One region of the Asaia sp. VD9 genome, then DNA from elsewhere that is predicted to be linked to it. Evidence: riboswitches for the same ligand, from Rfam matches in the RefSeq annotation. Region 1 holds a riboswitch; the other holds the start of a gene.
What was found. Region 1 has a riboswitch for S-adenosylmethionine ahead of WFJ47_RS05365 (low specificity L-threonine aldolase). Riboswitches for the same ligand answer to the same signal wherever they lie in the genome.
Positions count from the first base shown of each region.

Region 2: it holds a riboswitch for S-adenosylmethionine, as region 1 does, so the genes downstream of both, metZ (O-succinylhomoserine sulfhydrylase) here and WFJ47_RS05365 (low specificity L-threonine aldolase) in region 1, are expected to answer to the same signal.

Region 1 covers NZ_JBBCQM010000003.1:147,510-162,618, forward strand. The annotation lists gene rnd (ribonuclease D) at 1-326, shown strand, start outside; gene WFJ47_RS05320 (GcrA family cell cycle regulator) at 531-1,247, shown strand; gene WFJ47_RS05325 (polymer-forming cytoskeletal protein) at 1,352-1,867, opposite strand; gene WFJ47_RS05330 (adenosine kinase) at 2,348-3,325, shown strand; gene typA (translational GTPase TypA) at 3,621-5,444, shown strand; gene WFJ47_RS05340 (hypothetical protein) at 5,667-5,954, shown strand; gene WFJ47_RS16535 (fatty acid desaturase) at 6,192-6,464, opposite strand; gene WFJ47_RS16540 (hypothetical protein) at 6,795-6,989, opposite strand; gene WFJ47_RS05345 (hypothetical protein) at 7,021-7,221, opposite strand; gene WFJ47_RS05350 (D-amino acid dehydrogenase) at 7,574-8,833, opposite strand; gene alr (alanine racemase) at 8,830-10,002, opposite strand; gene WFJ47_RS05360 (NAD(P)/FAD-dependent oxidoreductase) at 10,038-11,060, opposite strand; SAM-I-IV-variant riboswitch at 11,203-11,314, shown strand; gene WFJ47_RS05365 (low specificity L-threonine aldolase) at 11,374-12,399, shown strand; gene WFJ47_RS05370 (trimeric intracellular cation channel family protein) at 12,396-13,058, shown strand; gene WFJ47_RS05375 (HAD family hydrolase) at 13,176-13,898, opposite strand; gene WFJ47_RS16545 (decaprenyl-phosphate phosphoribosyltransferase) at 13,856-14,743, opposite strand; gene WFJ47_RS05380 (NAD(P)-dependent oxidoreductase) at 14,779-15,109, opposite strand, start outside.
Region 2 covers NZ_JBBCQM010000001.1:369,828-384,936, reverse strand. The annotation lists gene WFJ47_RS01740 (AsmA family protein) at 1-1,078, shown strand, start outside; gene WFJ47_RS01735 (ATP12 family chaperone protein) at 1,075-1,806, shown strand; gene WFJ47_RS01730 (hypothetical protein) at 1,939-2,112, shown strand; gene WFJ47_RS01725 (bifunctional 2-C-methyl-D-erythritol 4-phosphate cytidylyltransferase/2-C-methyl-D-erythritol 2,4-cyclodiphosphate synthase) at 2,266-3,429, opposite strand; gene WFJ47_RS01720 (sugar porter family MFS transporter) at 3,536-4,939, opposite strand; gene WFJ47_RS01715 (hypothetical protein) at 5,434-5,649, shown strand; gene WFJ47_RS01710 (diguanylate cyclase) at 6,712-8,724, shown strand; gene apaG (Co2+/Mg2+ efflux protein ApaG) at 8,684-9,160, opposite strand; gene metZ (O-succinylhomoserine sulfhydrylase) at 9,197-10,384, opposite strand; SAM riboswitch at 10,449-10,528, opposite strand; tRNA gene WFJ47_RS01695 (tRNA-Gly) at 10,635-10,708, shown strand; gene WFJ47_RS01690 (hypothetical protein) at 10,733-11,296, opposite strand; gene WFJ47_RS01685 (2OG-Fe dioxygenase family protein) at 11,357-12,115, opposite strand; gene WFJ47_RS01680 (NAD(P)/FAD-dependent oxidoreductase) at 12,142-13,377, opposite strand; gene argJ (bifunctional glutamate N-acetyltransferase/amino-acid acetyltransferase ArgJ) at 13,667-14,902, opposite strand; gene WFJ47_RS01670 (peptidylprolyl isomerase) at 15,042-15,109, opposite strand, start outside.

The DNA of each region.
Region 1 (15,109 bases):
ATCTACCCGAGAAGGATCTGCCGCGTCCCCCGCGCAAGCCGGAGGGCGCCAAGCCTTCATCCGCGCTCGTGGCCCTTCTCAAGGTCGTTCTCGCCGCCAGCTGTGAGGCCAATCGCGTCGCCCCCAAGCTGGTGGCGAATAGCGAGGATCTCGACAGTCTCGCTCTGGGTGAGACAGATAGCCCCGTTCTGCAGGGGTGGCGCAGGGCTGTGTTTGGCGATGATGCCCTTGCTCTCCTGCGTGGAGATATCCAGCTTGCAGTCGCGGGGCGCTCTGTCCGGCTTATTCGCGCGCAAAAGAGCTCTGAAGAGACGGTATCGCCCTGAAACAGGCGGGATGAGGGCGCAGCATTGGGCTTCAGAGGCCCAATCGTCCTCATTCTTTGGTAATTCGTGCGAGTTCAGATTGACTTGGACAAGAGCTCTGTGTTTATCCGCCAGTCTCATCATAGAAAAATCCGATTTACGGATTGAGCAAGTCGTATCGACAGCCTAGTTTTACGTCACAGGACTGAATGAGGAGCACGGGCGATGGAATGGACTGACGAAATAATCTCCCGTCTTCAGACGCTGTGGCAGGAAGGACTGTCGACTGCCGAGATTGGCAGACAGCTTTCGATTACCAAGAACGCCGTTGTGGGCAAGGCGCATCGTCTGGGTTTGCCGCCCCGCCCGTCGCCTATTCGTGCTTCGGCCAAACCCCGCAAGGACGCTGCTGCTGAGGCTGCGCCTGTTGTCGCGAGCGCGCCGGCGGAGAGTGCGCAGCCTGTTGAGGCCGTTTCGGTCAAGAGCCCTGAAACCAGGGCATCCGTTTCTGACGCTGCGCCCGTGACGGCGGCTCCGCTGTCTTCTGCCGAAACCATGCGCCCGGCTAGCCAGCCCGCGCCGTCAGCCGCCAGCCGTGCGGAACCGGCGGTCAGGACTGCGGCCGCCCAGCCTGCGCCCGCTCAGGCTTCTTCGGCTGTCATGGAAGACGAGGCGCAGGCCGCGCCTAAGGCATCCTCACCCCGCAAACCTGCAGAGGCCAAGACCATGGCACCAGATCTGATGCTCCGTCCGCTTCTGCGCCCTCTGACCGCGGATACCTCGCCGCGTCGTGGTCCTGCCTGCTGTTGGCCCAATGGCGATCCGGGTACACCGGGCTTTCATTTCTGTGGTGCGAAGCCGGTTCCCGGTAAGCCTTACTGTGCCGAGCACTGTGCCGTGGCCTATGTAAAGCTTCGCGATCGCCGGGAGAGCGTGGGCTGAGCAGCGCCTCGCGCCATTAGTGCCGGAGCCGTCTTCCGAGGGGCTCTCATGAAAAAAGCCCGGTCCAGAAGGACCGGGCTTTTTCTTTGTTACCGACCAGCCGATCAGACGCTCGGCGTGGTTTCTTCCGTCTTTTCTGCGGCAGGCGCAGGCGTCTCGATCGAGGCCGGACGTGCAGGCATATCACCCGTGATCATTTCGAGATGACCCGTGATCTGGCCACCATCTTCAACCTGGAGACGGCGTGTACGCGTCTTGCCGATCAGGCGTCCCGTGGCGCGCACGGTCAGGTTGCCGCGCACCGTCAGCGTCCCGTCGATCGTCCCGGCCAGATCGGCGTCTTCCACTTCGATCTCGCCACGGAACACGCCGCCCTGCGCGACGGAAAGTTCGGTGGCCTGAAGCAGTGTCGCCTCGACTGTGCCCTCAACGACCAGACGCTCGGCGTCCTGGATCGAGCCCTGAACCGAGATGCCGCGGCCTACGACCAGCGTACGGCGATCGGAAGCCTCGCGGCGACCACCCGGGGCGGCCGCGGCTGCGGCCGCCGGGCGAGCCGGAGCGGAGGGGGCTGCCGGTGTGGCAGGAGCAGGGGGGGTAGGGAAAGGCGAACGACCCATCGCGGCAGAATCCTTGATTTGTGAGGCTGGAGAGGCGTCTGCCGCTGGGGCCGGACGCTCAGGAAAGAGCGACGAACTACCTGCGCCCGAGGCAGTCGGTCTTTGGCCGCTGGTGGCCGATGCACCTGAAGATGGAGAGGGAGGCGCTGTATCTTCTGGTTTGCGTCGTTTGAACAAGAGAACCCCGCTGCGCGTTCTGGAAGGTGGCGGTTCGGGTGCCGAAGCTGGCTGGTGCCAGACGAAAACACGTGCAAAACACGATTTCCGTCCAGACCCGGATTACACGTTAAGAGGCGAAATCGACAAGTCGCTAAAAGGCGGTTCTGCGCGGTTTTTGACCCTGACCCGGTCTTGTGTCATGGCCTTGAGGCGAGAATGCCGTAACTGTCGTTCACGCATCGTCACGATCAGGGCTGATCTTGGTCATTTCATGGCGTGAACACGATATTCCTTGCCCAATTTCATTTCGCTGGAGACTTCATGACTGCCCCGACACTCGATCTGCTCTGCATCGGCAACGCTATCGTCGATATTCTGGCTCCGGTCTCGCATGAAACCCTGTCGGCTCTGGGCTCGCCTCTTGGCAGCATGACCCTTATCGATGCCGATCAGGCCGCTTCGATCGAGGCACAGATCACCCCGGAGCAGGTCATGGGGGGCGGTTCGGCTGCCAATACCGCCGTGGTGGCAGCCCGTCTGGGCGCGCGGGTGGGCTATCTGGGCAAGGTCGCCTCCGATGAAGCCGGTCTGGACTATGCGAAGGATCTGACAGCGCAAAAGTTGTTCTATCCTTCCGCCCCCGTCCAGAACGCCGATCGCCCGACCGCGCGATGCATCATTCTCGTCACCCCCGACGGCCAGCGCACCATGCACACCTATCTGGGTATCTGCACCGAGTTCGGGCCGGAGGATGTTGACCAATCGGCCGTTGCCGCGGCTGGCGTGACCTATATGGAGGGCTACCTGTTCGACAAGGACCGTGCCCAGTCAGCCTTTATCCTGGCGGCGGAAACCGCGCATAAGGCGGGTCGCCGCGTGGCGCTCACCCTGTCTGATACGTTCTGCGTGGCACGCCACCATGCTGCGTTCCGTGCACTCGTGGCCGGTCACATCGATATTCTCTTTGCCAATGAGGCGGAGATCTGTGCGCTTTACGAGACAGAGGATTTTGATGCTGCTGCCGCACAGGCCGGGCGCGATGCGGCTCTTGTCGTGCTGACACGTAGCGAAAAGGGCGCGGTCATTCTGGCCAATGGCGAGAAGCTGGTCGTTCCAACGGAGGCCGTGAAGGTGGTCGATACGACTGGCGCGGGCGATGCCTTTGCTGCCGGGTTCCTCGCCGGGCTGGCCAAGGGCCGCAGCCTCGAAGCTTGTGGCCAGCTGGGCAATGAGGCGGCTGGTGCGATCATCACCCGTATGGGGGCACGCCCTGCTGCCGATTTCGCGCTCAAGGCCTGAGGGCTGTTTCGGGGCTCCGCTCCGAACCCTGCCAAAGGGCGGTCACCCTTTGGAAACCCTCGTCTCTCACATGACGATGCGAGGGGCGTACCCCGCCCAAAGCGGCGGGGTACGGTTCCGTAACGCGCAAGAATAAGACCCGGAAACGCTAAAAAACCCGGTCTTTCCGATCCTTTCATTGCACTCTGACGGGAAATTGTGCAGAAGACGGCCAATCCGTCAGTCCCGGCTTTGTGTCGTTCCCAGGGAGCGATCCGGCAGGGCATGACCCTGCAAGCCCGATCAGGACCGCTTCATGGAAATCCGTAACATCGCCATTATCGCGCACGTCGATCATGGCAAGACCACCCTTGTTGACCAGCTTCTCAAGCAATCCGGCTCGTTCCGCGAAAACCAGCACGTTGCTGAGCGCGCGATGGACAGCAATGACCTCGAGCGTGAGCGCGGCATCACCATTCTTGCCAAGTGCACCTCGGTCGTGTGGAACGAGACGCGCATCAACATCATCGACACGCCGGGCCACGCCGATTTCGGTGGTGAGGTCGAGCGTATCCTGAGCATGGTGGACGGCGCGATCATCCTGGTCGACTCGGCTGAAGGCGCTCTGCCGCAGACCAAGTTCGTGCTCGGCAAGGCGCTGGCCCGTGGCCTGCGTCCGATCGTGGTCGTGAACAAGATCGACCGTGGCGATGCCCGTCCCGATGAAGTTCATGAAGAAATCTTCGACCTGTTCGCAGCACTGGGCGCCGACGAGCATCAGCTCGACTTCCCAATGCTGTACGCTTCGGGCCGTCAGGGCTGGGCCGATCTGGAGATGAACGGCCCCCGCAAGGATCTGTCCCCGCTGTTCGACCTGGTGCTGCGCCATGTGCCGACGCCGGGCCTCGACAAGGAAGCGCCGTTCGGCATGGTTTCGACCATTCTCGAGAGCGACAACTTCCTGGGCCGCATCCTGACGGGTCGTATCGAGCAGGGCCGCGCCCGCGTGAACATGCCGGTGCGCGTGCTGCGCCCCGATGGCACGATCGTGGAAACGGGTCGTCTGACCAAGCTGCTGTCGTTCCGCGGTCTGGACCGCGTGCCGGTGGATGAAGCCGAAGCCGGTGACATCGTGGCTGTGGCCGGTCTGTCCGACGCAACCATTCCCGACACTATTGCAGACCCGGCTCTCGATGCGCCGCTGCCGTCGACCCCGGTCGATCCGCCGACCCTGACCATGACCTTCCGCATCAATGACGGCCCGCTGGGTGGTCGTGAAGGCAAGAAGGTGACGTCGCGCCAGATCCGTGACCGCCTGTTCAAGGAAACCGAAGGCAACGTGGCCATCAAGGTGACCGAGAGTGCCGAAAGCGAAGCTTTCGAGGTTGCCGGTCGTGGTGAACTTCAGCTTGGCGTGCTGATCGAGACCATGCGCCGCGAAGGCTTCGAGCTGACCATCGGTCGTCCGCGCGTTCTCTTCCGTAACAACGAAGAGACCGGCGAGCGCGAAGAGCCGTACGAAGAGGTTCTGGTCGATGTCGACGAGCCCTATTCGGGCGTGGTCGTCGAAAAGATGTCGATGCGTAAGGGCGTGATGCAGGACATGCGTCCGTCGGGTGGTGACAAGGTTCGTCTGACCTTCCTCATCCCGTCGCGCGGCCTGATCGGCTATCATGGTGAGTTCCTGACCGACACGCGCGGTACGGGCATCATGAACCGTCTGTTCGCTGGCTATAAGCCCTATGCCGGCACGATCGAAGGTCGTCGTAACGGTTCGCTGATCTCGGCAGAAGATGGCGCGACCACCCAGTACGCCCTGTTCTCGTTGCAGGATCGCGGCACGCTGTTCGTCGAAGCTGGCGAGAAGATCTATACGGGCATGATCCTGGGCGAGCATTCGCGTGAGAACGATCTCGACGTGAATGCCGTGCGTGAAAAGAAGCTGACCAACATTCGCGCCGCCGGTAAGGATGACGCGCTGCTTCTCACCCCGCCGCGCAAGATGAGCCTCGAGCAGGCGATTGCCTATATCGAAGATGACGAGCTGGTCGAGGTCACCCCCTCTGCGGTGCGTATCCGCAAGCGTTACCTGGACCCGAACGAGCGCAAGCGCATGTCGAAGGTCAAGTCTGACGCCTGATCCAGGAAAGGCCACCGCATCGCGGTGGCCTTTTTTGTAATCATGTCGGCATTAAGGCATAAACACGCCTTTACCGTGCGATTACACGTATTTTATCTAATTTTCCTCAAGACGAGCGTGGAAAATACTGATAGCGTTCCCGAAGTCATAAGTTCAGGCGGCCTGTTAACCAGTCTGACTGACGCCTGTGATTATGTGAATTCGTATTCTGGAGCTCGTTTCATGCTCGTTTTCAATCGTCGTCTTCTGACCGGTGTTGCTGCTCTTGCCATGACGCTGAGCGCCCCTGCATTCGCTCAGACCACGCAGGAAGCCGCTCCTGCAGCTCCTGCCGCTGCCGCGCCTGCTGCTCCCGCCGCACCGGCTGCTACGGCACCGGCACCGGCTTCCGAAGCGGCTCCTGCCGCTCCGGCTGAAGAGAAGGGTGCCAAGCACAAGCATAAGCACAAGCACAAGCACCACAAGAAGGGTGCAGAAGCTGCCGCCGAGAAGGATGCTTCCGGCAACTGATCGGTCCTGAGACTGGTTACGGAAAAGGGGCCGGAAACGGCCCCTTTTTTTGTTAGTCACCTGACTGGGCGGTGCTCGATTTTCACTGTCCGGCAGATGATCCCCCGCCCCTTGCAGGGCGATAGCGCTGATCGACGCGGTGCGTTCCATAGGGTTTCGCCAAGTGCCGACCAGCCAGGGGGAGAAAAAGCCTCGTTTGCGAGGCCATGGTCGCGCCGGACGACCTGTCTGTTGAACTCAGGTCAGAGTGGGGACAATGACCGTTTTGCGTGGTCGTGCGCGATTGACCGTCGCGAAGGGCACCATCTCGCCTTTCGAGTCGTCCCATAGTGTGTGGCGGAACAGTTCACGCGCTGCTTCGCGCAATCCGATGATTTTGACGTCACTGAAAATGCGGTGCGCATCATGGCAGGCCGCTAGTCGATAGTTCGGAATGCCTGGGGCAGCATGATGAATGTGATGCAACCCGATGCTGCCTGAAAACCAGTTCAGCCAGGCAGGCAGGCGCAGAAACGAACATCCGGTGAGAGCCGCCTCGAACGCATTCCAATTCTCGGAACGCTCTCAGTGCACCCCCTCAAATTTGTGTTGCACCAGAAAGAGGGCAACGCCGATGACCGCAGCCGGATAGACGACACCGAATGCGAGCAGCGCGGTTGTCGCCACGCCAAAATGGTAGGCAAGACCGCCATAGAGAAGCAGCGGACAGAGATTTGTGACGTGAACGCCCCAGCGTTCGGCGCGCCAGCTGCGAGGCGCATCGAAGGGAATACGCTAGACTATGAAAAATATAATGGGAGGCATAATAAAAATGTAGATGATCGGATTTTTGAATATTCTTTATACTATGCGTTCGACAGGTGACATTTTATAATATTCACATACTGTAGTACAGTCAGAATATATATCCGATAGTCTTCCTCGGCTATCGATATTATTCCAATCCCCATGGTGTATCGCATGGTGTCGACGCCAGTGGTCGTAGGGTGTCAATGTGAAAAGCGAACAGAGACGCCCGACGTGGTGGTTGACCACGGCCGAACGGAAGAGTGAGCCATGCCCGCAATCATGCTGGAGCGTGAAGGTCGCGAATCGCGAGGCCGCTCGCTATGGGAAGCAGCAGCAACACGGTGTAGATATGGTGAGAGATGCCCATGAAAAGAGCTGCATAGCAGGCAAGCAGGCCACCGATGGTGGTCACGGCCTGGAAGATGCTCGTGGCGTGATGGGGCGACTGATAGGTTTTGACAGAGCGGATATCTGACATAGGGTCATTGACCGCATTTATCCTGGGCGAGGAAAGGTGCGGCATCGTCTCTCGGGAACTAGATCATTTCGGGAACGCTTAGAGTTATCGGCTTACTGCGTCTTGTGCAATGATCTCGCTTAAAATGAGCGTCGCGGCTCAGGCACACCAATGGCGTATTGAGGCCTAGCCAGGGGGCGTTTCTAGAATCGGGGAGAGGGGCGCGACACAATCTGCGTGACGGTGACGTCAGAAGCCTGCGATGCGCTCGAGTCCGTATTCTTGACAGACTCCCACAAGCTGCTTTCCGGGTTTGGCATGACGGCGCAGATGCTTCGCTCTGCGCCGTCATGGGGTGGAGCCCCTTAACTCATCAGGACGTGTAGCGGTCCAGTGACAGATCCAGTGAGGGAATGTCGGTGCGCTTGCCGCTGATGCGGTCGGCGAGGATACGACCCGAGCCGCAGGCCATGGTCCAGCCCAGTGTGCCATGGCCCGTGTTCAGCCACAGATTACTGTAACGTCCCGACGGGCCGATGACGGGTGTGCCATCCGGCGTGCAGGGGCGCAGCCCGGTCCAGTAGCGGGCGCGGCTCAGATCGGCACCACCGAACATGTCGTTGAAGGAGAGTTCGAGCGTCTCGCGACGGTCCTGGCTCAGCTTCAGGCGCCAGCCGGTCAGTTCTGCCGTACCGCCAATGCGGATGCGATCACCAAGGCGTGTCATGGCCACCTTGTAGGTCTCGTCATTGACCGTGGAGGTCGGGACGCGGCTCTCATCGGTGATCGGCGCGGTGAGCGAGTAGCCCTTGACCGGATAGACCGGCAGATCGAGTTCGATCGGCTTGAGCAGACGGGGCGAGTAGCTGCCCAGAGCCAGCACATAGGCATCGGCGGTCAGGCGACCGGCACTGGTGCGAATGCCGTAAATGGCGTCGCTTGCGGCTTCGATCGCCTCGATCTCGGTGCGGAAGCGGAAGCTCACGCCCTTCTCCGCCGCCATGGCGGCGAGGCGCTGCGTGAAGAGATAGGCATCGCCCGATTCATCGCCCGGCAGGCGGAGACCGCCCTTGAGAATCTGGCGCGCCCCGGTGAGACCCGGTTCGTATTTCAGTACCTCTTCGGTGCCGAGCAGTTCATGGGCCACGCCGCTCTCGGAAAGCAGGCGCATATCCTCATGGGCGTGCTCCACCTGCTTGTCCGTGCGGAAAAGCTGGATCAGGCCCTTCTGCCCGTCATCATAGGTGATGCCCGTGCTGCGGCGCAGTTCTGCCTGGCAATCGCGGCTGTATTCCGCAATGCGCAGCATGCGGCTTTTGTTGATATCATAGGCATGATGCGTGCAGTTGCTCAGAAGCTGCATCATGAAGCGCAGCATGGGCGTGTTCACGGCGGCAGCCCGCACCACCAGCGGTGCGTGCTTCTCGAACATCCAGCGCGCCGCCTTGAGAGGAAGTCCCGGCATGGCCCAGGGTGTGGAATAGCCCGGTGAAACCTGACCGGCATTGGCGAAGGAGGTTTCGAGCCCGACACCGGGCTGGCGGTCGATGACCTCGACCTCATGGCCCTGCTCGGCAAGATACCAGGCTGTGGTGACGCCGATCACACCGGCGCCCATGACGATGATCTTCATGAGGAACTCTCGATATATTCACGATGGAAGCGCGTGCCGAGTCCGGTCAGCAGCTCATAACCGATCGTATCCAGTGCCGCGGCCAGATCGTCCAGCGGACGATGGGGGCCGATCAGCTCGAAACCGGTGCCGGGGGGCAGGGGTCTGTCTCCCAGCGCGGTCAGATCCAGCGCCATGCAGTCCATCGAGATCCGCCCTACGACAGGAAGCGCGATATCGGGACTGTCGGGCAGGACGGCACTGGCAAGACCGCCAGCGCGCCTGTGGAACCCGTCAGCATAGCCAACGGAAAGGGTTGCGATGCGCGTGGGCGCTTCGGCCACGAAGCGCGCGCTATAGCCCACCGCCACACCGGGCGGGATCCAGCGATCCTGCACCATACCGGCAAGAAGCGTCACGACAGCACGCATCGGGTTGGGGCGGTCGGGGGTTGGGTTGCCGCCATAAAGCGCATAGCCTGGGCGTACCAGATCGAAATGATAGGCCTCGCCAAGGAAGATGCCGCTCGACGCAGCAAGGCTGGCGGGAAGGGAAGATGGAAGCTTGCGTCGCAGCGCCTCAAAGCGCAGGCGCTGGCCTTCATTGCGCGGTGAGGATGCATCGTCAGCGCAGGCCAGATGACTCATGACATGGCTGACATCGAGACCGGCCAGAAGGTTGTCAGCCACGGCGACATCGATATCGGCTTCGGAAAGTCCGAAGCGCGACATGCCGCTATCGAGCTGCACGAGGCAAGAGGTGGGTCCGGGTTCAGCCAGGCAGAGCGCCGCCCAGCGCCGCAACTGATCGAGGCTGTTGAGCACCGGCGTCAGATTCTGCGCTCTGATCAGCGCCTCACTGCCCGGTGTCGGCCCATTGAGAACGCACAGGGCGGCATCCTGAGGCAGAAGAGGGCGCAGGCGCAGCCCCTCCTCGACCGTCGCGACGAAAAACCGCCGGCATCCGGCACGGTACAGGGCGGGGGCTACCCGTTCGACCCCGAGTCCATAGGCATCAGCCTTGACGGCCGCTCCCACAGTGACATTCGGCCCTGCGAGTGATTTCAGCAGGGAATAATTATGCTTCAGCGCGTCGAGGTCGATGCGTAGCCACCCGCCTGCGCGCTGTCTGGCCTCGTATTCCGCCGTATCTGGCAGGCTTGTCATCAGGGTCTCAAATCTTCCGATCATTTCGAGATCATACTAAACTGACACCCCATTCCGGCTCAAGAGCCCGAGGGTACGCCCTTGCTGGTGGAGTATTCAAAATGAAGCGCCTGATCGGGATTCACGATCGGGTGAATGGCATGGGCGGCCATCGCGCCTTCGCTGAAACCCTGCAGGATCAGTTTGAGCTTGCCGGGATAGGTGGCCACGTCCCCAATGGCGAAAACGCCGGGCAGGCTGGTTTCCATGCTCGAAGGGGTAACGGGAATGGTGCTGCGTATCGTATCGATGTTCCAGGTCGCTATCGGCCCCAGATCGGTGGAGAGCCCGTAGAAGGGGAGGAGCGTATCGGCCTCGATACGGCGTACCTGACCCTCGAGGTCGATCACGTCCACTGCTGCAAGCGCGCCGTTTTCGCCCTGGAGCGCGTGAAGCTGGTAGGGCACGACCTTCTCGATGCGGCCATCGGCTACACGTGCCTCGATCTGGGCGAGGGTCTCCGGCGCGCCACGGAAGCGATCGCGCCGGTGCAGCAGATAGATCTTCTCCGCAATGTCGGACAGGGAGAGCGCCCAGTCGAGTGCGGAATCGCCGCCGCCCGCTACCACGATACGCTTGCCTGTAAAATCGGCGCGCTTGCGAACGTAATACTGCACGGCGCCGCTGGTTTCATAAGCGTCCAGCCCGTCGAGCGGGGGGCGATTCGGTCCAAATGCCCCTGCACCAGCCGCGATGATCACAGCGCGCGCTGTCACCACATTATCTTTATCGGTGGAGAGGGTGAAAGCGCCACGATTTCCTTCAAGTTTCTCGACACGCTGGCCCAGAAGACGCGGCACATCGAACGGCGCGATCTGGGCATCGAGTGCGGCAATCAGCGCGCCACCCTCGATGGAGGGATGGGCGGGAATGTCGTAGATTGGCTTTTCGGGATAGAGCGCCGCACATTGACCTCCGATCTCGGTCAAAGCGTCGATCAGCACACAGGAAAGCTTGAGCATGCTGCACTCGAACGCGGCAAAAAGCGCGGTCGGCCCTGCACCGATAATGGCCACATCGATGTCGAGAGGGGTCTGGCCCATGTCAGCTGTCATCCGTTTCTGTTCAGTCGTGCTTAGCAATGAGGGCGATAGAAACCACATTCCGTCAAGCGATGCACCCCCTTGCGCCAGAGCCGATGGACACAAGCGCATTGCGCGGCCTGTCAGGCTTTGATACCAAAGGCGCCAGCATCAAGAGCCGGTATCGTTTCTCCGGCGCCAACCTGCTCCCGGGCAAGGTGGTATCTCCGCTCACCCGGAGAGATGTGGCCGCTCCGGCAATCTCGGGACATGCCACACCCTCCCTTGTCTGAAGCCCGTTCCGATCCCGGTAGCGATCAAGGACCCTGCGCCCGTGGCCCAGCAATTCGCCAGTGACAATTATGCCGGTATCTGTCCCGAGGTGTGGGACATCATGCGTCAGGCCAATACGGGATCGGTGCCCGCCTATGGCGAGGATGAATGGACCAGCCGCGCCGCAGACAGCTTTCGCACGCTGTTCGAGACGCATTGCGAGGTATTTTTCGCCTTCAACGGCACTGCGGCCAATTCTCTGGCTTTGGCTGCGCTATGTCAGTCCTATAATAGCGTGATCTGCTCGTCCTTCGCCCATGTCGAAACCGATGAATGCGGCGCACCCGAGTTTTTCTCCAACGGGTCCAAGCTCCTGGTGGCGCGTACAGACCACGCCAAGCTCTTTCCCGACGATATCAAGGCGCTGGCGACCTGTCGAAGCGATATCCACTACCCCAAGCCCAAGGTGGTGACGATCACCCAGCCCACGGAAACGGGCGAGGTCTATTCCCTGGACGAGATACGCGCCCTTGCGCAGACATGCCGGGAACATGGGCTGCGCCTGCATATGGATGGCGCGCGTTTCGCCAATGCCTGCGCCACGCTGGGCTGCACCCCGGCGGAAATGACATGGAAAGCGGGTGTTGATGTGCTGTGTTTTGGAGGCACCAAGAACGGCATGGGCGTGGGGGAGGCGATCCTGTTTTTCGACTCCGCCCTCGCGGAGGGTTTCGATTATCGCTGCAAGCAGGCAGGGCAGCTCGCCTCAAAGATGCGTTTCATCTCGGCTCCCTGGATCGGACTCCTTGAAAGCGGTGCCTGGCTGCGCAATGGTGCCCATGGCAATGACTGCGCCCGCGCTTTGGCCGCGCGCGTCGGGGCGCTCCCTGGGCTGTCCCTCATGTTCCCGGTGCAGGCTAATGCCGTATTTCTCAAGGCGCCGGAACGCGTGCTCGAGGGGCTGCGCGAAAAGGGCTGGCGCTTCTACACCTTCATCGGCGGGGGCGCGCGCTTCATGTTCGCCTGGGACGCCGATCCCGCACGCGTGGCGCAGCTTGCCGCCGATATCGAGGCGCTCGCTGCGTGAGCCCTGCCACACTCGCCTCCGTCCATGCGCTTTCGGCCTCGACCCTGTCGGACCTCGATATGGCGGGTACGGCCGTCTTTGCCATATCGGGTGCATTGGTGGCAGCCAGGGCGCGGCAGAACATCGTGACCTTCGCCTTTTTCGCAGCCATGACAGGGGTGGGCGGCGGTACGCTGCGTGACCTGCTGATCGGCGCACCGGTCTTCTGGATGCACGCAACGGCGCCATTGGCCGTTTGTTTGGGTATCGCTTTTCTGGTGTGGTGCACGCCGCATCGCCTGTGGCCCGAGCGCGCCATCGACTGGTTCGATGGCCTCGGCCTGGCCTCCTACGCGGTGTACGGCGCCGCGAAGGCGTTGGCTTATGGTATCCCTTGGCTGCCTGCAGCCATCATGGGGGTTGTCACGGCGTGCATGGGCGGCATCATTCGCGACGTGCTGGCCGAACTGCCCTCCATCGTGATCCGCCCCGAACTCTACGTCACGGCTGCCGCTCTCGCCTCGGGGCTTTATGTCGGGCTGCACGAACTGGATATGCCTCCCATTCTGGCCGGAACCGCGTCCGTTGTGATGGGGTTCGGGCTTCGGGGCTATGCAATTCTGCACAAGGTCGATCTTCCCGCCTATCGAGGCTATGGGCAAGGTAGCAAATCTACCTGAAAATGCGGGACGCCATGGGCACTGCGAAGCTTGGCTTAAGCTCCATTTCAAGGGGCAGATGGAAGAACCCTAGGATAACGGAACGGGTGTACGCGTATCAGGGACGATGCTGAGTAGTCAGGGCTCGTGGGTGTTTTTGTCAGCAGAGCGAGTAAATGGCTCAATTCCGCTACGAGTTACCCACCATGCCTCTCTCGCAAGCTCCATCATGGGGATATCTCCTCGACTGTCGCCATAAGCGACTATGACGACAGGCTTACAATCCGACCGGGAATCAATATAGCGTTGGATACGAGCGACTTTTTCCGCGCCGTGACAGTTGAGGCCAGCGAAACCGCTGCCTACTTTTCCCAATTCGTCCGTCTTCAACGACGAGCAGAGGACTTGCACAAAACCCGCACACCTTGCCCAAGGCTCGAGATAGTAGTCTAGGGAGGCGCTGACCAGAACGCATTCATAACCTCGGCTCTGGTAGCTCGTCACGCGAGCCATCATATCCTCTCTGAGGATTTGCGGGATGACTTCCTCAGCGAAGAGGCGACCAACATTGCGCAGGTTCTCCGCGTACATTCCTCCGAAAGCAGCGCTCAGAAGGCGCCCCTTTGCCTCGTTATTAGAAATATAACCTAGCCGATACCCTACAAGCCACGGAAGAGTTAGTATGGCAGACTTGATAAGTCTTATTGGTTTTAAAGCAAAGAAGAGCCAACGCCAAAGACTGTCTCCTCGGGTAAGCGTTCCGTCGAAATCAAATAAAGCCAGGCTTTTGTGCGCGCGTTCATTGATAACCGCCATGTTCATCTCGCTGTTGTTAAGATGATGGTAGTTAAAATTATCCATGAGATACCTGTTATCAACATATGCCGGTCGAACAAAAGGTCTCTGGCTGTATCCTGTCCACCATTTTTTTTGTGCAGCAGGTATATATATCTAAAAATACCATAGATAACAAAAGGTACAGTATAGAATAGATCGCTAGTGTGGTGTTTCGTTATAGTTTCTTGGGATACCGTGTAGAGACTATAGGAAATTATCGTACATGCTGCACTTATCGCCATAAATTGCTCAATCATGGCGGGTGAGTAGTCGTCTAGTACTTTGCGTGACAGGAGTTTGTTTCGATCTGGATGATCGTTTATACTCATGAGCTCGGCCTGTCTCTTAGAGAAGCCCAAGAATAAAGTTAGCATAAGGCCGCACAAGACCAGCCAGGATGACGTGGTAATCCCTAAGCCCATGGTGCCCGCCAGTATGCGCAACATAAATCCAAAAGAAATGATGAATACGTCGATGACTGGGACGTGTTTCCACTTCAAGGAATATAAAATATTGATCGCAGCATACCCAATAATAAACGATAACGCCCAATAGCTGACCGTATAGGAGATAAGTGTACTTATCAAAAACAGGATAAAGACAAATCTATACGCGAAGGTAATTGAGATGCGTTTCGCGGCAATCGGTCTCTGGCGTTTCGTCGGATGGAGTCGGTCTAGATCGACGTCAAATATATCGTTTATCCAATAAACAGCGCTTGCCATTGCGCTAAATGCGACAAATACAAGTAAAGTCTGACATAGTATTCTAAAATCCCATTTGGCATAAAACATCGGCCCTATGAGGACGAAGGAATTCTTGAGATACTGATGAGGCCTGCATTCGTATATTATATCTTTGAGGCGCAACTCTATACCCTCGTAAAGCTCGTCGATTTCGACAATCAGCGTCTAGTGGCGATGAACGCGTCGTACGCAGCATTCATCATGCTTACGTCGTCGAGGGAAGGGGACCAGCCGAGTTGTTCAACTGTACTGGAAGTCTCAAGCATGATGTCCGCATCAGCGATCATGAACTGCTCCGGATACAAGAGCGTGGCACCAATACGGTCCATCGCAGATAGAACGGTCTTTATTGCGGTTGCAGGTATAGGCAGAAGTTTGGAACGCGATTTAGCGTGAGCTATGATACCTGATAGAAGGTCATAAGTCGTCGGAGGAGACTTTGAGCCCAGATTGAATGGGCCAGGTGGACATCCCTTTTCTACAGCGAGT
Region 2 (15,109 bases), on a different contig from region 1:
CTGGAAGCCAGCAGAAGTCACGTCGAACAAGACCGCGACCGGTGCTGGAACCGACAGTGCATCCCCCGGCCGACCCTCGGCTACACAATCCTCTACTGCCGCACCTGCACAATCGACGGTCCTGCCCCTGCCGATACTGGGCGCGGGGCAGGGGACCTCTGGTGCTGCGGCACAGGTCTCGGGGCCTTCAGAGAGTGGCAAGCTTCCAGGACTGTCTGGACTCGATTGGCGCGCTCTCCTTCACGGCGGCAGCGGCAATCTGGCGATCAGCGCGGAGACACTGCGTTTCAATCAGGCCGATTATACCGGGATTTCTGCAACCCTCCTGCTCGGGGAGGGGCATCTTACGATTCAGTCAATCCACGGGAGCGGGAATGGCATGACCCTCTCCGGTGAGGCGCGCTATGATATGGCTGTTACGCCCGCGCGGCTCAGCTTGACACTCTCTCCGCTGCTTTTCCCGGCAACGCTGGCGCAGAACCTGCTCGGCCTGCCCGATCTGTTTCGCGGACCGCTGATGCTCGTCGGTCAGTTGCAGGCCGAGGGGGAAACAAAGGCGGCACTCATGACCAGCCTGGACGGGCATCTCGGGCTCTCCATGGTCGGAGGTTCCATTGCGGCCAGTCATCTCGGGCCATATCTCGGCGATGCGGCGCGCTCCCTCATGACGCATGGAGATCTTGGTGTGCGCTGCCTCGGTCTTCACGCCGCTTTTGCCTCTGGTCGGGCGCAGCTCGACACGATCGGGATGGAGGCAGGCGCGTTGAGCCTCTCTGGTCAGGGGAGCTATGGCCTCGCTGACGGCACGCTCGATCTTCATCTCCTGCCACGCATCGGGTTCGGTGGCACCGGAGCCTCGACGCCTGTGGTCGTGACGGGCACGCTCGATTCCCCCAAGGCCCATCAGGAGGCCAATGCCGGTGGGCGTTTTGAGATCACCATAGGGGGCAGCCAGCCTGATCACTGCCCGGATCTGCTCACCAAGGCGCGTGAGAATGTCGCAGGAGAACCCGCAGCCGAGCCCAAGAAGCACTCCCAGGCTTCCGAATTGCTGCATGGATTGGGGATCCTCCATTGAGCCAGTCCATCAGACGTTTTTGGAAAGAGGTCAGCGTCGTGCCCGTCGATGTTCCTCAGGGGTATGAGGTCTGCCTCGATGGGCGCAGTTTTCGCCTTCCAGGCGGGAACAGGTTGATACTCGGGACGCTGGCGCTCGCCGAGGCTGTTGCCGAGGAGTGGCGCAGCATCCCCCCCGGATCGGCCTTCCAGACAACCTCCTTGCCATTGACGCAGATGGCGGGCACCCAGATCGAGCGCGTAGCACCTGACCGCGCGCAGATCATCGGACAGCTCATGGCGTATGGAGAGAGCGATCTGCTTTGTTACAGAGCTACCGGCAGTCTGGGACGCGAGCAGGATGCGCTGTTTGATCCGGTGCTGCAGCGTTTCGCCGCACGTCACGGGATCATGCCGGAGGTCACCCGTAGTCTGCTACCGCTCACAGTGGCGCCGGAATTGCAGGAAGTCTGCCGCAGGGCTCTGGAGCGTTTTGACGACTCAGCCCTTACCTGCGCGGCCATAGGGGCGCCCGCCACCGGGAGCCTGATTTTGGCGATTGGCTTGGCAGAAGGATGGATGCAAGCCAAGGAGGCCAACGATATGGCGAGCGTGGAAGAGCGCCACCAGATGGCTCAATGGGGTGAGGATGATGCGCTTTTGCAGGAGATCGAGCGTACGGGTATCGACATCGACCATGCCTTACATTTTCTTGCGCTATCGCAAGAAAAGGCGCCAAATGGGGCATGATTTCGCCATGATTGCCGCCTAGATCCAGTCTGGCAAGGTCATCACATTCGGTGACCATTGGTTACTGGAAAATGGATCGAATTCGATCTAGTACTGAGTCGGTAATCAGATCAACTGGCGTAAGGATCAGGCATGTCCTCTCGTATTCAGAACGTTCTGGATGAGAATATCGTTGCTGAAATTCTCACTCGTCGCACTCCCTTCAAGGTCCGTTCTGCGCATTTCGTTGCGAAATGTGTACAGAATGTCTGGCTGGTCCTCGCAGCCACGCCGGTGATTGTCGTGATCTGCGCGATTAAAGGCTGAACAAGCCAGTCATTGCCTCCGAACATGTGAGCGTATCGCTCCAAGTGCGAGGGGGGGCAAACTACTTTTCTGGAAACACGCGCTATAAATCGCGTTGCCCAATAAAAAACCCGGCTTTTGGCCGGGCTTTTTTTAGTGGGTCGTGAGCCGGGCTCAGGGCACCAGAACGGTTGCCACGGCTGTTGCCGCGATGCCTTCCTCGCGCCCCGTAAAGCCAAGGCGCTCAGAGGTGGTTGCCTTGACCGAAATACGGTCCACGTCGACCTGGAGCAGCGAGGCAAGGCGTTCACGCATGGCCTGCGCGTGTGGTCCGATCTTGGGGCGCTCACAGATGAGGGTCACGTCGGCGTTGATCAGCATGCCTCCGCGCTGACGGATGCGCTCACCCGCATGGATGAGGAAGCGCGCCGAATCCATGTCCTTCCACTCATTGTCTGTCGGGGGGAAGTGGCGACCGATATCCCCCTCGGCCAAAGCGCCATAGATCGCATCGCAAAGCGTGTGAATGCCTACATCCGCATCGGAGTGACCTGCGAGGCCACGGTCATGGGGAATGGTGATGCCGCACAGGATTAGCGGACGTCCGGCTTCGAAAGCATGCACATCATAGCCCAGGCCGGTGCGCGGGAGTGGGGTCGAGCCGAGCAGACGTTCCAGGCGCACGAGATCCTCCGGTAGGGTGAGTTTGATGTTGTCTTCTGCGCCTTGGACGAGTGCCACGGGGTGGCCAGCGGCTTCCAGCAGCGCCGCATCGTCCGTAACCGGGCCCTTATGGGTGCGATGCAGATCGAGAAGGAGCGGGAAATGGAACCCTTGCGGCGTTTGTGCGCGCCACAGGGAGTCCCGACAGACTGTGGTATCGACCAGACCGTCGCGTCCACGCTTGAGTGTGTCCGCTACCGCCACAGCCGGGATGGCGCCTGGCGTGGTATCAAGAGCCTCGAGTACATTGCGTATGACGTCAGCAGGCACGTAGGGGCGTGCACCATCATGGACCAGCACGAGATCAGGCGGCTCGGGCAGAGCAGCCAGAGCTTCGAGCCCGGCACGCACGCTGTCCTGACGCTCACGGCCGCCCGCTACGGGAGGAAGTGTCTCTATGCCGTCCAGCGCCTGCAACAGCATAGGGTCGTCGCCGACAGGTTGAATGAGGGTGACATGGTCACGCAGGGCTTCGGCCGCATGACGAATGACGGTTTTGCCACCGAGAAGCATGTACTGCTTCGGCAGGGCAGCGAGACCAGAGGCGGGCGCAGCGCTGGCATCAGCGAAGCGGCGACCGGAACCGGCGGCGAGGAGGATGGCAGCAATACGCATGATGCTCAGGGAATGCGGATTTGTCGGATGAACGTCAAGACAAGAAAAAAGGCCCTGCAGTTTCCCGCAGGGCCTTGTCTCCGTTTCCCGTCAGGGAAGGGGCGCCTCAGCGACCGATATCGCGAAGTCGCGTTCCGAGATTGAGCTTGCGCTCGAGGGATTCGAGCGTGACCCCGCGCGTCTCGGGTACGAAAGCCAGGGTCACCAGGATGAAGACCGCATTCAGCGCAGCGTAGAGCCAGAAGGTGTGTGACGCACCGAGGGTGCCAAGAAGCGTCAGGAAGGTCGCGCCCACCGCCATATTGGCAATCCAGTTGGTGAAGGTTGAGCAGGCAATGCCGAAATCACGTCCCTGGAGCGGCTGAACTTCGGCGCACAGGACCCAGATGAGCGGACCTGCCGAGAAGGCGAAGCCGGTTATGAAGAGCAGTAGCACCGCCACGGCAAGGTAATGCATCATGGTGCTGGAATCCTGCCCGAAGGACAGAAGAACCGCCAAAGCGCCCATGCCAACCGCCATAATGGCAAAGCCCGCGACAAGCATTGGGCGACGGCCCCAGCGATCGACAAAACCAATGGCGATGAATGTGGCCAGCATGTTGACGAGACCCACGATTGCGGTGCCCCACATCTGACCGTCCTGGCCAAACCCGGCGACTTCGAAAATACGCGGCGCGTAATACATCACGATATTGATGCCGGTGAGCTGCTGAACGATCTGCAGGCCGATACCCAGCATCACCGAGCGGCGGAAATTCGGATTCTCGAGGAATAGCGAAAAGCCGCGCTGCTTCTCTTTCAAGCTCGCCTGAATGTCACGAATCTCGCTCTCTGCTTCCTCGCGCGTGGCGCGCAGTGTCGACAGGGTTTCAAGGGCGTCATCATGACGTCCGCGCAGCATGAGCCAGCGCGGGCTGTCAGGAAGGAAGAGCGAACCGACAAGGAAGATTGCGCCTGGAACAGCGACGATCCCGAGCATCCAGCGCCAGGCCCCTGCATAAGCAAACAGGGCATCGGAAATGAAGGCCAGCAAGATCCCGATCGTGATCATCAACTGATACACTGAGATGAGGCTGCCACGATGCTGTTCGTCAGCGACTTCCGAAATATAGAGCGGTGCAACAAAGCTCGCGATGCCGATGGCGAGGCCGAGGATGGCGCGCGCCACGATCAGAAGGCTGACCGAATGGGCGAGAACGCAGCAAATGGCGCCGAGCATGAACAGGGCGGCGCTGAGCACCAGGGCTTTCTTGCGGCCGAGTCCGTAGGAAAGACGGCCAGCAACGAGCGCGCCGAGAGCGGCTCCGAACATCATGGAGGAGACGATCCATTCCTGGGCCGTATCGCTCGCCTGGAATTCCTTGGCAATGAACCCGAGCGCACCAGAAATCACGCCGATATCAAGGCCGAACATCAGGCCGGCAACGGCAGCGAGGATGGCTGCCAACATCATTTTTCCTACCAGCGGAAGCTTTGTCTGCGCTGGCGCGGAAGTGGAAACGTTACTCATAATGAGAAGACCCTAGTCGAGAATGTCTGGGCGAGGTTGCTTGTGAAGAACCGTCTGCGTCACACAAGAAATCCCAGAACGCGTGTTATCTTCGCGCATCTATCACGTTATTTCAAACCAAATTCGCGTTAGCTCATTATGTGGGTCATGCTGCGTCCGTCTTTCTGTTAGATCGGTCTGATTCGCCCAGGGAGGCTGTCGAAACCGGGATCGATTTGCCTCAGTAAACAGTTAATTTATCATAAAAAAACAACCTTTTGAATCAATATTGATCAGATGATGGGAGAACCGATACGGTCGTGGCTGTATGATTCTAAGTTAAATGTTAATTTTACGATAACAGAGAATAGAATATTTATTTATGTACTATAGAACATTTGTATAGATTATGACTCTACCACAATAACATTCGATAACGGCGCAAGACAGCGTCGTTTGATTGTTTCATTCATTAGGCAAGCACTCACGCTCGCAATATTGAATGGAACACCCCAATGACCATTTCCGCTTTTGCCGCTCGCGCTCTTTCCGCTTTTGTTCTCATCGGCGCGGTGAATGCCGCTGGCACGATCACACAGGCCTCAGCTGGCCCCGCGCATCAGGTTCGCGCCGCTCAGCCAACGATCTCGCTCACCGGCCCCCGCCCCGACAAGGGGCAGACCGTTGACCCCTGTGGCACTTATGGCAATTGCGTTGCCCACTTTGGCTGAACTTGCGTGTTTTTAACGACCAAACGGGGAAATCATCCTAGGATGTGCAAAGGCGGTTAGCGTCTTTGGCTCGGGGATCGTGCAATTATATTGGTGTTAACAAAAGTTGAAAAAAAAGGTGCCACCGCGGAGAGGGTAGTGGCCACCTTTTTCGATCTAAGACGCCTGTATGGCGCCGTGTTGGCACTCCCGCTCACGATTGGGCGTCTTATCGTCGTAATTCTGGGGGTTATAACGACCTCAGGGATTGGGCACGCAGACGATCTGTCTTTACAAATGCGGCGATTTTCGCAGGAAGATGGGATCGATAGCTCCTACATATTCCGCATGTCTCAGGATCGGCTCGGGTATCTTTACGTATCAACTCGTAGATCAACGTATTTTTATTCTGGCAAACGATTTTATCCAATAAGAGCACTCAATTTTGCCGGTGCCGCGAGTTTAGTCGCGATCGTGCGGCCTATGCCGGACGGGCGAGTGCTGGTGATACAGGGGCAGAATATCTACCTTTCGATCTCTGCCACAAGCGCCCGTATCTCGCCCAATGTGTTGGTATTTCAGCATTTGTTCGTAAAGGGGCTGCAACAGATCAGGAATATATTTGTCGATAATGAGGATATATTTGTTCTGGATAGTTCGGGGTTACATTCATGTGTTTTGAATCCGCGATACAATCTCGGCTGTAATCCCACGCCGCTTTTCGCCCACAGAAGAGAGAATGTCTATCAAAACGGTTACCGGACCTATGTCGCTTTGCACGGCGAGGCGAGTCTTAGGGATCTCTCGGGTCGGATTATCTTTCGCGCACCATTTGGAATGCAGCATCCTCAGCCGTCCCCCGGTCCATCCGATCAAGTGCCGTACTTCACTGATGGGAAGACGCTCATTTCACTTAATGATGTCGGACGGTTCAGCGCGACTCCTTTGAATTGGCCGATTGAGTTTCCCCTGGGTGGGGCCCGTGCCACCTTCGCAGAGGGCTGGGGTGATACAAAGATCTTTTTCGACGGCGACAGTCTACGTTCGTTCAATGGGGCTTTTTGGAGCTATCTCAACCACGACTTGAGCCGAGAGCAGGATATCCTATTCGCCTTTATCGACCGGAACCGGCAGGTTTGGACCGCGCAGGATCTTGTAGAACTCGACAAGCTTGTCGGCTGGGGGGATCTAGAAAATCTTGAGCCTCAGCACATACGCTATGTCTGGTCGGTCTTACCGTTCAGCGGATATCAATTGCTGTTCTCCGGCCAGGGCATGTATCCAGTCGATAAGCACGTTATCGGAAGTGCTCTGAGAGGCGGTAACTACTATTTCGCCTTAAAAGACTCAGGACATTCCTTCTGGGCCCCTGTCGATGATCAGCTCCTGCTGCATTGCGAGGTGGAGCGGACGTCCTCACACTGCGATCGGCAGATCGCGCTGGACCGTGTTGTTGCGTTGGCTCTCTCCCGTCGCTCTCATCTCTTATGGATTGCATCCGATGCCGGGATCTACTCGCTGGGAGAGGCAGTGGAGGCCCAGCCAAAGCCCATTCATGGACGTGACGGAAAGACTGTCTCGCAAATGGCGCGCACGCTTGCCTTGCGTGCTGACGATACGCCATGGGCCGTGATCGGTACCTCTCTCTATCGGCGCGACGCCGACGGGGCGTGGGTGTCGGTGCTGACCGAGTGGCCGAATGCAAAAGACTTCATTCCGATGGCCATGACCTTCAGCTCCAGGGATGATCTCTGGATTGGCGGCATTCGGGCCAAGAACGGGCTGATGCATCTGGTACTGGACGGAAACCGGATCAGCCGAATTGAGCAGATCGGCGCAGATCGCGTGGGTTCCGAGCTCATTTTCAGCCTGCTCTGGGATAAGCGGCACCGCCTGTGGGTCGGGACTGAAAACGGGCTCGCGGTTTATAACGGGCTCGAATGGATCAGGATGACCCGTGATGACGGGCTTCTTTCTTCCAATATCAATCAGCAGGGCCTCTCTGAGGATGAGGACGGCTCAATCTGGGTCGCAACGAGCCGAGGCGTTTCGCATCTATTGCACCCTGAACGCCTGTTCGAGCGACAGACGCTCGATCCTGTCTTCATACGCGTGGCGCTTGGCGACCATCTTCTTCCAGAGAAGGCGGTTCCGTTTAGCCGCGATCCGCTCATGGTCACTCTGGGTACGCTCAATACCGCCCTCGCGAATACAACCTATTTTCGTTACAGGCTGGAAGGTGTCGATCAGAACTGGATCACGACCACCACGGGCGAGATTCGCTATAACTTCGTGCCTCCGGGACATTCGCGCCTCGTTGTCCAGGCATTGAACGATAACCGCAATCTGATCTCCCCCCCGATTACACTCGAAATCCGTATGCAGCGGCCCTGGTGGACCACGTGGCCGCTGATCATGCTCTACACCATGAGTGTGGTAGCGCTGCCTTATGCTTTTACCCATCTGCGTTTTCGTTATCTCCTCAAGCGTCAGCATCGGCTTGAGGCTCTGGTCAATGAACGTACGATCGAGATGCGGGCGGCCCAGCATGCGCTCGAGCAGCAGGCGCGTCAGGATGGCCTCACGCGCCTCATGAACCGTCGTACGGCTGAGGCGAGCGTGTCGCGTCTTCTGGAGCGACTGTCTCGTCTCGATGTCAGGTCGAGCACACGTTTTGCGACCCTGGCACTGTTGGACGTTGATCATTTCAAATCGATCAACGACACTTTCGGTCACGTGATTGGTGACGAGATTCTCGCGGGTATCGGGGCGCGCCTACTGCGCGCGAAATATCAGGAGGAGATCATCGGTCGTTATGGCGGAGAGGAGTTCCTGATTGTCATACAGGGAGACTTCGTGGCTGCCAGAGCGCGTATCGCCACATTGCTGGGCACTCTGAGTGACGTCCCATTCGAAACCAAGATAGGCACCTTGAGCGTCGGGTGCAGCGCTGGCATCGCCAGAATGAGCCCTGAGGAAGCTTGGTCCGATGCACTCGAGCGCGCGGATCAGGCCCTTTACAAAGCCAAGATTGCAGGGCGCGGACGTATCGTCGTCAGTGAACGAGACCTAGACGATGAGGGCTATCCAGACTGAACGGTGGAATGACGACCTCGAAGCGCTCCGATGTCGCGGGTACGATCATGTGGTAAACACCGCGCATGAAGCCGCATGGTGTGGGAAGTGCCGCCCCTGAGGTGTATTCGAAGATCTCGCTGGCAACGAGAATGGGCTGCTCGCCGACCACGCCATCACCATGGATATGATCCGTCTTGCCGCGCCCATCCGTGATTTCCCACGACCGGCTCAGGAGCTGGACCGTCTCGTCTCCGCCATTCTCGATCCGGACATGATAAGCCCAGGCATAGCTGTGTTCTTCTGGCTGGGACTGGTCCTCCAGCCAGAAGCTGCGCACGGAAACGGTGATATCGCGTGTCGTGGCCTCGTAGCGCGGCGCGGTTTCGATGGCCTCGGCGAAGCTTGCATCCGGGTCAGCAACAAGGCGGGGTGGGGCGGGTTTCTGGGACGACATGCCCGCCTTGTAGGCTCAGGGTCGCGCTAAAGGCAATCAGCCATTCAGCGCAGCAAGGCTTCGTTTAAGATCAGCAATCAGATCTGCACTATCTTCAAGCCCGACCGAAAGGCGGATAGCGCCATCGGTGATCCCGAGGCGCGCGCGTTCCTCTGCGGCGACCTTGGAATGGGTGGTCGTTGCAGGATGGGTCGCCAGTGAGCGGGCATCGCCAAGATTGTTCGAAATGGCGATGAGCCTGAACGCATTCATGAAGCGGAAGGCCGCCTCTTTCCCGCCCTCGACCTCGAACGCCACCAGGGAACCCCCATTACTCATCTGCTTTTCAACAAGTGAGCGCTGCGGGTGCGAGGCGAGCCCTGGATAGGACACGCGCTTGATCCCCGGCTGATTTTCCAGGAAATGCGCGACGGCGCTTGCATTGGACGCCATGGCATTGACGCGGAGCGGCAAGGTCTCGAGCCCTTTGAGAAGTACCCAGGCATTGAACGGGGAAAGTGCATTGCCGGTATTGCGCGTGAAAGGTTGGAGTACCTCTTCGATCCACTGCTTGCGGCCGAGAACCGCCCCGCCCAGCACGCGTCCCTGGCCGTCAATATGCTTGGTGCAGGAGTAGAGCACGACGTCTGCGCCGAGTTCGAGCGGCTTCTGCCCCACTGGGGATGCGAAGACGTTATCGACCATCAAAAGCGCGCCGGCCTTGTGTGCCAGAGTGGCGATGCGCTCGATATCGAGCACGTCCAACATGGGGTTCGAGGGGCTCTCGATCAGGACCGCGCCGGCGGGAGTGGCGAGTGCCTCTTCCCAGCCTGCCCAGTCATCCCCATCGACCAGAACGGTTTCGATGCCATATCGCGGCAGGAGCGTCGTCACGATCCAGTAGCAGGAACCGAAAAGCGCCCGCGAGGCAACGACGCGATCGCCCTGCTTCAGATGTGACAGCAGCGCAGAGGAAACGGCACCCATCCCGCTTGCAGTGACGATGCAGGCTTCTGCCCCTTCGAGCAGGGCGAGGCGCGCCTGCAAGGCGTCGGTGGTCGGGTTGCCGAAGCGCGAATATTGATAATGGGTTACTTCACCGGTGAAGGTGGCAGCAGCCTGTTCGGCGCTTTCATAGACGAAGCCGGAAGTAAGAAAGATGGACTCGCTGGTTTCACCATGTTCCGTTCGGCTGACATCCTGGTGGAGCAGGCGGGTCGAGGGGCCGTAGCTGTGGTCTGTCATGGGGAAGACACTCCAAAATGCACCGGGAGATGAAGGTGCGATTCTGGCCGTGGAAAACCTGGGATGTGATGGATCCCGGGCCTCTTTAGCGCTGTTGTTTAGCCTCGCCGCAATCCGGCCTTTCAAATCGCGAGGGTCAATCGCTCGTCGGAGCGCTTGACGGCTGCGACTATGCGCAAAGCGATGATGCTTCGTCAACAGGGGGAGAGACATTGCAAGGCGTACGCGGCTGCGCTAGAAGGGGCGCCGTGCGGGTGTAGTTCAATGGTAGAACGGCAGCTTCCCAAGCTGCATACGAGGGTTCGATTCCCTTCACCCGCTCCAGCCTCAAAAATTGCATCGGCTTTTTCAGCCGCGCAGAAGTTTTTTCTTCGGCGCGTCGTCAGTCTTCTTGGGCGCCGCCTTCTGTGGCGCGGGGGCAGGAGCCCCATCCTGATAAGTCGTGCCGTTCCATGTCCAGCGGTCGTTCTTGTCGATCAGCAAGTCGTGCATCCCATTGTGACGGCTCGGGAGAACCGAGATGGCACCGCTAACCGAATCGAGAACCAGCTTCCAGCCACCCTTGTGTCTCAGATAGACCGAGGTCGAGCATCCTGCGGAGCCGCAAAGCCGCGCGGATTGCAGTTGCACGAACAGAGCCATATCGGATTTGTCCGTCGAGAGCGGGGCAGATGCGACGAGTACCACGGGCTGGTCATCGTGTTTGGCAGCATCGGCGAGATCAGCAGCATTCAGTTCGCGCGCTTCGTGATCCAGGTTTGTTCCAGGCAGGCTCGAAAGAATCACGGGGTGCGGGCCAGCGCTGTTCTGGGATGTGGCGCGATGGGCTCCCGCCCAGGCGGACGGGCCCATGAGGCTGCAGAAAACCGTGCTTACAAGCGCAGCATGCACCAGAGCCTGGGGTAAACGCATCGACTTGTCTTTCATTCTTGTTCAGCGCCGACTCGCCGGACTTTGTGGATGCCCTGCTTCTTACGCGTGACGCAGCGTTACGACCAGTACGTCACGATACGCAGGACGTGCCGGGTCGATAGGCTCAACAGGCGTCACTCCGTGAAAGACACGATGATCGTCCACGAGGGCTGTATCGAGTGGAGAAGCCAGTGTGAAGGACCCTATCTCGCGCCTGTGGTCGTCATGGATGGTGGTGACACCGGACGCCACATTCTCTCGGCTCACCATGAGGACGAACACCCAGTCCACACCGTCGCGATGCATCCCTTCAGGGGTGGGGCGCCCCTGATTGCCGGCTTGCGCCTCGATACGGAACTGGTGCACCTCCGCGTGCCAGCTATCGGGCTGGGTTGAGGCGGGCGTCATGCGCAACGCCAGTAAATGGGCGGCATTGAGAATGGACAGCATCACCGGATGGCTGGCGATGGCATCCTCGATCGGTCCGAACCAGCGTTCTATCCCGCCATTGAGCAGGTTGTAATCACGGCTCTGATAGTGGGGCTGATGGCGCTTGCGATCGATGCGGCCACCAGCAAGCGCGTAGGTCGCATAACGCCGCTTACGGTAGCGACCGCCGTCGGCCATGTAGCGATCAAGACCGAGCCGGTGCCAGCTTTCAGCGAAGCGCTCCCAGTCCTCGAAGCCAAAGGCCTGGAGAAACGAGCGCATTTCGGGTCCACGCTCGAAGGCATAGCCTTGTGCCTGCAGGGCGCCTACCAGCGCGTCGAGGCGCTCTGCTTCGGGGGCGGGGAGAGATTGTGATCGCTGAAGAGGCATGACGCGAGACTACCGTTGATCGGGTGTTATTTGTCCAGACGGGGCCGGGTCGGGTTCAAATGGGCCTTAAGGAACGCTGCTGTTCCCCGCGCCAGCCCCATGACGCCGATCTGATGCTGACGGAAGATCAGATCATGCAGCCATCTTGGTGCCAACCCGCGCAGGAGACCGCCTCCAAAGCTCGTCGAGGAACCGACCATGCCCCATCCATTATAGTCACCCAGCGATACAACGGCACCACGGTCGCGGTAAACAAAAGTCGAGGGCTCGCGACCCTGCGCGATGATCGGAATCGCCCGACCGAGATAGATCCCCTGCTGGCGTGCAACCTGAGCGGTGGCGGGAAGCGGGGAATCATTGATTCGTGCGCAGTCGCCTAACGCAAAGATCGACGTATCGCGGGTCGATTGCATGTGATGGTTGACCACGATCTGCCCGCCGCGAGCGATGTCGAGCCCTTCGAAGAGCTCCGTGGCGGCGCTGGCCCGCACGCCAGCGGCCCAGACTCGCAGCGATGCCGGAACAATGCGGCCATCCTTGAGGTGAAAGCCCGCCTCGTCCACGGAAGTCACCATCGCCTCGGTCAGGACGCTGACACCAAGGGCCTCAAGCTGCTTGCGCGCATCGTTCGAAACGCGCTCGGGGAATGCTGGCAGGATGCGCTTGCCGGTCTCGATCAGAGAGAGACGCAGCAGGTTGCGACGGGCCTCCTTGCCGTAACCGGGTGCCAGATCGATCGCACTGCACAGTTCGGCCGCGAGTTGGGTACCCGTTGCGCCGCCGCCCACGATACCGACCTCCAGTGTGGTGTTGCGCGCAGCAGCATCTCGGAAGGCGGCACGGAATTTCTCGTGGAAGCTACTCGCATCCGGGAGGGAATCGATGAAGGTGCAATTGGCCATCACCCCCTCAATCCCGAAATCATTCGAACGCGAACCGAGCGAGACGATCAGCATATCGTATGGAATGAATTCGTCATTCGCGAGACGGATCTCGTGCTTCTCGCGATCGACACTGCTGAGCGAGCTCTGGATGAAGCGGAAGCCAAAGCGGCGGCTTGCTTCAATGAACGTCGTGCAGTCGCGTGCCTCCTCGCCGGTGCCGGCTGCAAATTCGTGCAGCATCGGTTTCCAGTAATGCACGGCGCCCTTGTCGATCAGCGTGGTTTCGATGTCGCGGTGACGCCCGCGACCCAGCGTCATCGCCGTTTCCATCCCGGCAACACCGCCGCCGATGATGACCACGCGAAATCCATTTGCCATGCCTGTTCCTCCTCGGCGTCGCCCGGGCATGGAGTACGACGCTGATATGATTGCGTTTACCGTGAGCTGTCCTGGCTCATGACCCACAATGTGGGTGCAATCAACGCGTCCGTCCAGACACGGGATGCCCTCTCCTGAACAAAAAGGGACGGCAGGAGTACTAAATCAAATGAAAATGCGGTGCAATCGCAACTTCTGGCGATGTCAGACCTTGAAATCAGTGGACGCAGGGGCGGGTAGAGAGGAAATGAAAGCAGGTGACCGACCCCAGGGGCCGGTCACCGCAGGCTCAGCTCCGATAGGAGCCGTTGATGTCGATGTAACCGTGGGTCAGGTCACAGCTCCAGATCTGCGCATGACCATTGGCGAGGCCGAGATCAATCTGGATCTCGATATCCTGCCCTTTCATGTGGGCGACTACGGGTGCCTCATCATAGCCGTCAACTACGGTCCCCTGGCGCGCAATCCATACGCCGCCTATGGCAACAGAGAGCGTATCACGGTTAGCGGGTTCGCCGCTTTTGCCCACGGCCATGACGATTCGGCCCCAATTGGCGTCCTCACCTGCGATCGCGGTTTTCACCAGCGGAGAATTGCCGATGGCCAGGGCTATCTTTTTGGCCGACTCATCCGAGACAGCGCCATTGACGCGCACCGTGAACATCTTCGTCGCGCCCTCGCCATCGCGCACGACCATCAGGGCGAGTTCGAGCAACAGGGAATCGAGTGCCTCGCGGAATGCGACCAGCGCCGGGTCGGTCAGGGTCGTGATCTCGGGATTGCCTGCCTGCGCGGTGGCAAAGACCAGCACCATATCCGAGGTGGATGTGTCGGAATCGACCGTTATGGCGTTGAAGCTGCGCTCGGTTCCCTCGGAGAGGAGGGCCTGCAGCACGTCATGGGAGATCGCCGCATCGGTGACTACGAAGCCGAGCATCGTAGCCATGTCGGGCGCGATCATGCCGCTGCCCTTGGCAATCCCCTGGATCGTGACCGACTTGCCGCCGATCTCGACCTTGCGTGTCGCTGCCTTGGGGAACGTATCGGTGGTCATGATCGCCCGGGCAGCGGCTTCCCAACCTTCCGACGACAATCCTTCATACAGGCTCGGCATGGCGTCGCTGATACGCTCGGCATCGAGCGGTTCGCCGATCACGCCTGTCGATGCGAGAAAGACTTCTGTTGCGGGACAATGGACGACGCGCGCTGCGGCGGCGGCTGAGATCTGCGTGGCAATGATGCCCGCGCGCCCCGTGAACACGTTGGCATTGCCGGAGTTGACGACGAGCGCGCGTGCCTTGCCCTGAGCCAAAGCGGCGCGGCTCCAGTCAATAGGCGCGCCGGGGCATTTGCTGCGCGTGAACACGCCAGCCGCCGTCGTGCCGGGCACGAATTCCATCATCATGAGATCGGGGCGATCCTTGTAGCGGATCTGGGCGGCGACAGCGCCAAGCCGCACACCTGCTACCGGCTCGAGGCGCGGCAAAGGCTGGGCGAGGGGGGAGCGGGGGAGGGCTTTGGCCATGATCTGTCTCCGAACGGTAAACGTCGGAAGGAGGATGCACGGCTTGCGCCTCAGGTCCAGCCCTTCACCCGGAAATCAGGTGAAAAGACTGGCCGCGTGAGTGAAAAGTGAGAGTGAATACCTCACTTTTCGACAGACTTTACTTCTTGGCGGGAGCAGCTGCCGGGACATCGCTGATCGGCTTGCCCTGGGCGTCGTAGCGTACGA